DNA from 3 places in the Dyadobacter fermentans DSM 18053 genome. Region 1 is predicted to be linked to each of the others. Evidence: riboswitches for the same ligand, from Rfam matches in the RefSeq annotation. Region 1 holds a riboswitch; each other region holds the start of a gene.
What was found. Region 1 has a riboswitch for cobalamin ahead of DFER_RS26765 (cobyrinic acid a,c-diamide synthase CobB). Riboswitches for the same ligand answer to the same signal wherever they lie in the genome.
Positions count from the first base shown of each region.

Region 2: linked by a shared signal. The riboswitch ahead of DFER_RS00495 (TonB-dependent receptor) and the one ahead of DFER_RS26765 (cobyrinic acid a,c-diamide synthase CobB) in region 1 are both predicted to bind cobalamin.
Region 3: linked by a shared signal. The riboswitch ahead of metE (5-methyltetrahydropteroyltriglutamate--homocysteine S-methyltransferase) and the one ahead of DFER_RS26765 (cobyrinic acid a,c-diamide synthase CobB) in region 1 are both predicted to bind cobalamin.

Region 1 is NC_013037.1:6,483,145-6,485,413, forward strand. It holds gene DFER_RS26760 (hypothetical protein) at 1-458, opposite strand, end outside; cobalamin riboswitch at 562-829, opposite strand; cobalamin riboswitch at 906-1,060, shown strand; gene DFER_RS26765 (cobyrinic acid a,c-diamide synthase CobB) at 1,230-2,269, shown strand, end outside.
Region 2 is NC_013037.1:116,758-119,026, forward strand. It holds gene DFER_RS00490 (cytochrome-c peroxidase) at 1-841, shown strand, start outside; cobalamin riboswitch at 948-1,197, shown strand; gene DFER_RS00495 (TonB-dependent receptor) at 1,356-2,269, shown strand, end outside.
Region 3 is NC_013037.1:3,479,267-3,481,535, forward strand. It holds gene metE (5-methyltetrahydropteroyltriglutamate--homocysteine S-methyltransferase) at 1-1,196, opposite strand, end outside; cobalamin riboswitch at 1,420-1,640, opposite strand; gene DFER_RS13915 (glucosamine-6-phosphate deaminase) at 1,802-2,269, opposite strand, start outside.

The DNA.
Region 1 (2,269 bases):
TCCCGCGCCGCCAGCGTAAGCGCCACGGCACAAGCACCGCCGGTCCCGGCCAGGCCATGAACCATTCCCACCCAGAACGAACGGCTAACCTTGCCCTCCTGGACAGTGGCAGCGGGCTTTTGCGTCCGGAAATTCCGACGGATCGCCAGAATGCCCAACCAGATCATCAGCGGGCCTACGAGCAACTCCACCTGATCGGCCACTTGCAGGGATAGCGTGGATTTGAGCAAAAGCACCAGCACGGCAAACGAAATGAGCGTAACCGAATGCCCGAGCGCCCAATGCGACGACCGCCAGATGAGTTTCCACCGGAGGGCCGCGCTCGGCCGGGCTGTGCCCCGCCGGTCCGGACCTTCACTTTCTTCTGTGGCAAGAACCGAAACCGCGGCCATGTGGTCGGGCTCGAAGGAATGCTGCACGCCAAGCAGCAACGAGTCAATTAGCAGATACTGAATCATTTGGATTTCCGCATAAATTAGAAAATAACTTATGGGAGAATGCAGGGAAGAGCGAAGCCGCCATGCAGCCCGCCGTTTCCTCTTGCCTTTCTTCCCGAAAGCAAAACCGGAACATTCAACGGCAGGTCTTCTGGCTCGTTCAACTCTTGCGCCTTCCCGGGGGAATGATTGAATGACTGAATGATTGAATGACCGAATAAATTCTATTCAATCATTCAATCATTCAGTCATTCGATCATTCAAATTTCGATCCCAGTGACATCAGACAAGAGCATCGTTAGTGAACTTACAGCAGCGGGTACTGCTCCGGATTTGCACCGGATTCCCTTTTAATCACGCCGGAGGCGCGAACCAATGAATGTTGCAAAGCTAGGTGTTTTTGTCGGAGATAAGCCAGAAAAATACCCGAATACCGTTACCTTTACGGCACAAAAAGTTCTTTAACATACTTCTCCAACAGGAAATGGTACTGCGTATCAACGCATTACGGGGGAATCGTCGGGGCCACCCATGTGGTGGAAATCACGAGCTGTCGCGCAACTGTAAAGGGTTATCGATTCGATGACCTAAGCCAGAACACCCATCCTTTCCTTGTTGACAATGCTTTCGCGGTATGAAGCAGGGTCTCGTTTGGATATTCATCGGATTTTCGCCCGCCCCGGCAATCCGACGATCACCGGGTAACATCTCGTCCCGGGGAATGCCTTTCTGTTTTCTTTACTATCGAATGCGTTTGAAGTTGTCCATACTTTGAATTCAGCGATGGTGAATATGTCTGTTTCAAAATCCAGTTTCCTGATCTCTGCTCCGTCGAGCAACTCGGGCAAGACCACGCTGACGCTGGGATTGCTGCGGGCATTGCGCGACCGTGGGTTTGGTGTGCAGCCGTTCAAATGCGGGCCCGATTATATCGATACCATCCACCATACCAATGCCGCCGGCCGGCCGGGCGTGAACCTGGATACGTTCATGGCTTCGGAGGCGCACATGCGGGCGGTATACGCGCATTATGCCTCGCAGGCGGACGTGAGCGTGGCCGAGGGCGTGATGGGGCTTTTCGATGGGGCCGACAAGATGAAAGGCAGCAGCGCGGAAATAGCGACGTTGCTCGATATTCCGGTGGTGCTGGTGATTAATGCGCAGTCGATGGCCTATTCCGCGGCGCCGCTCATTTACGGGCTGAAAAATTTCCATGCGGGCATTCGGGTCGTAGGCGCGATCTTCAATTTTGTGGGTACGGAATCGCATTACCGGTTTTTGCAGGATGCCTGCGCCGATGCTGGTGTGGAAGCCCTTGGCTACCTGCCCAGGAACGAGGCGCTGCATATTCCTTCGCGGCATCTGGGCCTGCGTATTTCCACCGAAACCAATTACGAACAAATTATCCGGCGGCTGGCGGAAGTTATCCCGCAGACGGTGGATCTTGATCGTTTGCTTGAAATCACTTCCAGTAAGCATTCAAGTGACGATGCAGGAGCACTGTCCGTTCAGGAAAAGATTTTAAATATTGAAAATCAAACTATTGCATGGCCGCGTCAGTCCCCGAAACTCCGCATTACAATTGCACGGGACGAGGCATTCTCTTTCCTATACCATCAGAATGTGGAAACGCTGCGGGCATTTGGCGACGTGCAATGGTTCAGCCCGGTGCATGACGCCGGTTTACCCGAAACCGACCTGCTTTACCTGCCCGGAGGCTATCCCGAACTGTTTGCGGAACAATTGTCGGGCAACCAGTCCATGCGCGATAGCATACGCCAGTATTGTGAAAACGGCGGATTGGCCTACGCGGAATGCGGCGGGCTGATGTA
Region 2 (2,269 bases), 600 kb from region 1:
CAACAAGGTTTCCTGCGCAAGCTGTCACGATCCCGCCAAGGCATTCAGCGACGGGGTCGCGCTTAGCACATCAGGCGTGTCGGACACGCAGTTGCTGCGGCATGCACCGGCGCTGTTCAATCTGGCCTGGGCGACCAACGGCCTTTTCTGGGACGGCGGCTCGACTAACCTGGAATCGCAGGCGTTCGGGCCGCTCACCGCCCATGACGAAATGGCCCAGGATTTGTACGAACTGGTGGATGAACTCAATGCGGATGCGTCGTACGTGAAGGGTTTCCAGGAGGCTTTTTCGGCAGGCATAACCTCGCAGAATGTGGCCAAAGCGCTCGCGCAGTTCCAGCGCTCACTCGTTTCGGCGACTTCGCGGTACGACGATTTCCGGCTAGGACGCAACGGCGCAGTGCTCACTCCGGAAGAAATGTCGGGCTTGGCGCTGGTCCGGCAGCATTGCCAGGGATGCCATTCCGGCGAGCTTTTCACGGACAACGGCTACCACAACAACGGGCTCGACAGCCGTTTCGACAACCAGGATCACGAGGGAATCTTCATGGGCCGCTACCGGATCAGCTACGACGAGGGTGATTTGGGCAAATTCAAAACGCCGTCGCTTCGCAATGTAACGCTCACAGCACCCTACATGCACGACGGCCGCATACCCACGCTCGAAAAGGTGCTCGACCATTATTCAAACGGCATCCAGCATTCGGCCACGCTCGATGGCCGCATCCCGCAGCAGGGCTTCGCATTCAGTGCTGTCCAGAAGACCCAGATCATCGCCTTTCTGGCAACATTGACAGACGAGCGGTTCGTAAGCAACCCCGCGCATCAGAAACCACATTAGCCTGGCGGGCGGCCAGCAAAAATGTAAACTTGTCAGTAATCATGAAAGCATGGTGGTGATTGCCACCGTGCTTTTTATCTTTACACCCTTAAAAAGTTCTTTTCTTTCATTTTCCATCGGGAAAGGTTTTGCTAAGTAGCAGATTAATAGGGAATCGTGTGCAATTCACGAGCTGTCGCGCAACTGTAAGTAACACTTCAAGTTTATATCGGTTATATCCACTGGAGATAACTGACTGATTTTTGAATAAATGAATAGTATTTAAATTATTCACTCATTCAAAATTCAATCATTGCTCTGGGAAGGATGATATAAATGTTACAAGTCAGGAGACCTGCCTTTTCACGTTGTCGACGCTTTCGCGGAATAAAGTATGTCGGTCTGGATCTGTTGTGTCTGATGGTTTTGGTATCACAAAACCACTACGCCCCTGCGTGACCGTTCCCCGTTGTTCCAAGAAAGCTTCCTGAAATACTGCAAGAGACTTTAACTCATCTAACCATCAGTTAAAAGTATGCAAACATCTACATTCTGCTGCTCGCGGACTAGCGGCAGGGAGGCGAAAAATTCATTTTTACTACTCATTTCATTCGCCCTGTTATGGTGTTCATTTCCCAGTTTCGGCGCTGCGCCGGGGCGGGTGACAGGCTCCATTCAAAGCGAAAAAGGCGATGCTATTGCCGGGATCAGCGTGCGGCTGGAAGGCACCAGCTATGCGGCCGTAACCGACGCGGACGGCCGGTTTGACATTAAAAACGTCCAGGCAGGAAGCTACACGCTCGTTGCCACCGGCGTGGGCCATGAGGCAAAAAAGCAAAATATCGTTCTCAAAGATGGCCAGGCGCTGGAATTGAATTACAAACTCAATACCAGCACCAACGAGCTTTCCGAGGTCGTGATCAGTACCGCGCGGCGCCAGGCTTATTCGGGCATTAACAAAATCGACGTCCCGCTGCGCGATATGCCCATCACCACTTCCACCATATCGGCAAAAACGATCGAACAGCGCGGTATCGACGATTTGGGCGAGGCCATGAAAAATACGACAGGCGTGCGGGCCAACAACACCTACGGCGGCTTTCAGCATTTTACAATCCGCGGTTTTTCCAACTTCGTGCTTTTGGTGGATGGCGTGCGCGATGAGCGGCACAACATTTCCACCAGCGCGCCGAACACGAACCTGGCCAATGTGGAATCCATAGAAATACTGAAAGGGCCGGCTTCCGTGCTGTTTGGACATTCGGCATTGGGCGGCATTATCAATATCGTCAGAAAAAGGCCCACTGCGGGCTTTAAGGCGGACTTTTCGGCTAGTTATGGCAGCTTTAATACAAGAAGAATCCGTGCCGGTGCGGGCGGGGCAATCAGCGATAAGCTGCGCTACCGCGTGGATTTCGGCATGTCGGACACCGACGGCTTCCGGCATTC
Region 3 (2,269 bases), 3.0 Mb from region 1:
GACTTGCGACGGCTTTCGATCGCTTTTTGGTTGTCGGTAAATGCACTATCATGCGCATAATCTGTCGTCGAGAGCCTTGCTAAGGTGGTGACTTCCGCCAGCTTCTGTTTGGCAAATGCCATCCAGTTCTTGATTTCCGGCGTGAGCACCGCTTCATTCTTTTCCAAATCGAGGTCATAAGGGCAATGCAGCAGCGACGACGACGGCGCAACCCACACCCGCTCTTCGCCCAGCACATTTACCGCAGCCCCAATCCATTCGAGCGACTTTCGGTAATCGTTTTTCCAGATATTCCGGCCGTCGATCACGCCCAGCGAAAGTTTTTTAGTGGAAGAAACGAATGATTCATCGGCCAGGATTTGAGGTAACGTTTCGGCACCGCGCGTCAGGTCGAGGTGCAAGGCGTCCACCGGCAATGCGGCTGCAATGGCCAGGTTATCTTCCAGCGGCCCAAAATAGGTCGTTACCAGAATGCGCAGCTTTGGCAGTGCTTCCCGGATCTGGCTATATGCGCTCAGGAAGGCAAGCTTTTCTTTTTCATTTAAATCCAGAACAAGCCCCGGCTCGTCGAGCTGCACCCATTCGGCACCTCGTGCGGAAAGCTCTTTCAGGATAGATATATAAACAGGTAAAAGACTATCAATCAAATCAATCCGATCGAAACCAGCTTCCTTTTCTTTACCCAAAATCAAATAGGTAACCGGCCCCAGCAGCACGGGTTTAGTCACGATGCCTTTATGCAATGCATCTTCAAATTCGAGCAAAACCTTCTCCGAATACCGCTTGAACCGCTGGCCTTTCACGAACTCCGGCACGAGGTAATGGTAATTGGTATCGAACCATTTGGTCATTTCCAGGGCATTGATATCCAGCCCGTTCTTCTGATAACCGCGCGCCATGGCGAAGTAAAGGTCGAGCTCCTTGTTCGATTTGCCGTCGAGCAACTGATGATAACGCTCGGGAATGGCACCCACCATGAGCGACGTGTCGAGCACATGGTCGTAGAGCGAAAAATCGTTGGAAGGGATCAGGCCAAGGCCTGCATTCTGCTGCGTTTCCCAGTTCTGGTGGCGAAGCTTACGGGCGACTTTCTGCAATGCATCGCGGTCGATAGTGCCGACCCAGAACTGTTCGCTGGCCTTTTTGAGTTCGCGGTGGCTGCCCACGCGCGGGTAGCCGAGGTTGTGTGACAACATACTTTTTTGTGTTTAAAGAGTTAATAAAAACCCTGTGAAAACACCCCCCATCCCGACAAAAACGCCTGTTGCGGACGCTGGCCGGTACTTCATTCCATGGCGGCAACACGCAGCTTTCCTGCGAAAACGAACCGATACAGTCCCCCCGAACCAGCCGGAAGCCTGTGGTACTGCCAAAAAATGGGGTAAATCAATACTTGACTGCTCCCCATCCGTGAGGGAAAAGCCATTGAGGATGATGGCAAGTCTCCTGGCTTGTATCATTTTCACCGCCCTTCTCGCCGCGCCGGGGCGCTGCAATGGGTCGCGAGGGTAAAAACAGGCCCTGAATGCTCAGAGCGGATACTTACAGTAGCACGACTGCCCGTGAATTGCACACGGTTCCTTTTTGTTTTGCTCGATTTTGGCTGAGGGCACCAAAGGCAAAAACCACCATCCCGATTGACGGGCGTTCACAAAGAACTGCGTCAAATTTAGGCGCAACCGTCATTCAGCGGTAAAAGGGCCTGCGAATTCAGTGAAGTAGGAAGAAATTAAAGGTTTCGGCTGGATAAAATATCTGAATTGGGATCGAAAAAGCGGTCTGAAAAGTGATTTCACTATTACTAAATCAACTCCGCCGCATCGGCATCCAGTATGAACTCTGCATTCAGGTGATTCTGCAAAACCGTTGCCGGGAAGTCCTTTGAAACCGGGAATGCGAGCGCCCGTTGGATAACCGATGCCTTCGCTTTGCCGGAGGCCAGCAGGATAGCGGCGCTGGCGTCGAGAATGTGACGAATGCCGACGGTAATGCCCCGGGTAAGGGCGGTGGGCTGCTGGAAATACTTTTGCCCTACTTCGACCGTAACCGGATCGAGCTCGGAAATGTGGGCGTAACTGTCCCACGACGTGCCGGGCTCGTTGAGCGCGAGGTGGCCGTTCATGCCTACGCCGAGGACGATCAGGTCGAGGCCGCCGAGGCTTTCGACGATCTTGTTCACGCGGTCGCATTCGGCCTGGGGGTCGAAGGCTTTGCCGTCGAAGAACACGATCTGGTCCTCGCGGAGGCCGATGGGTTTCAGGAAATCGCG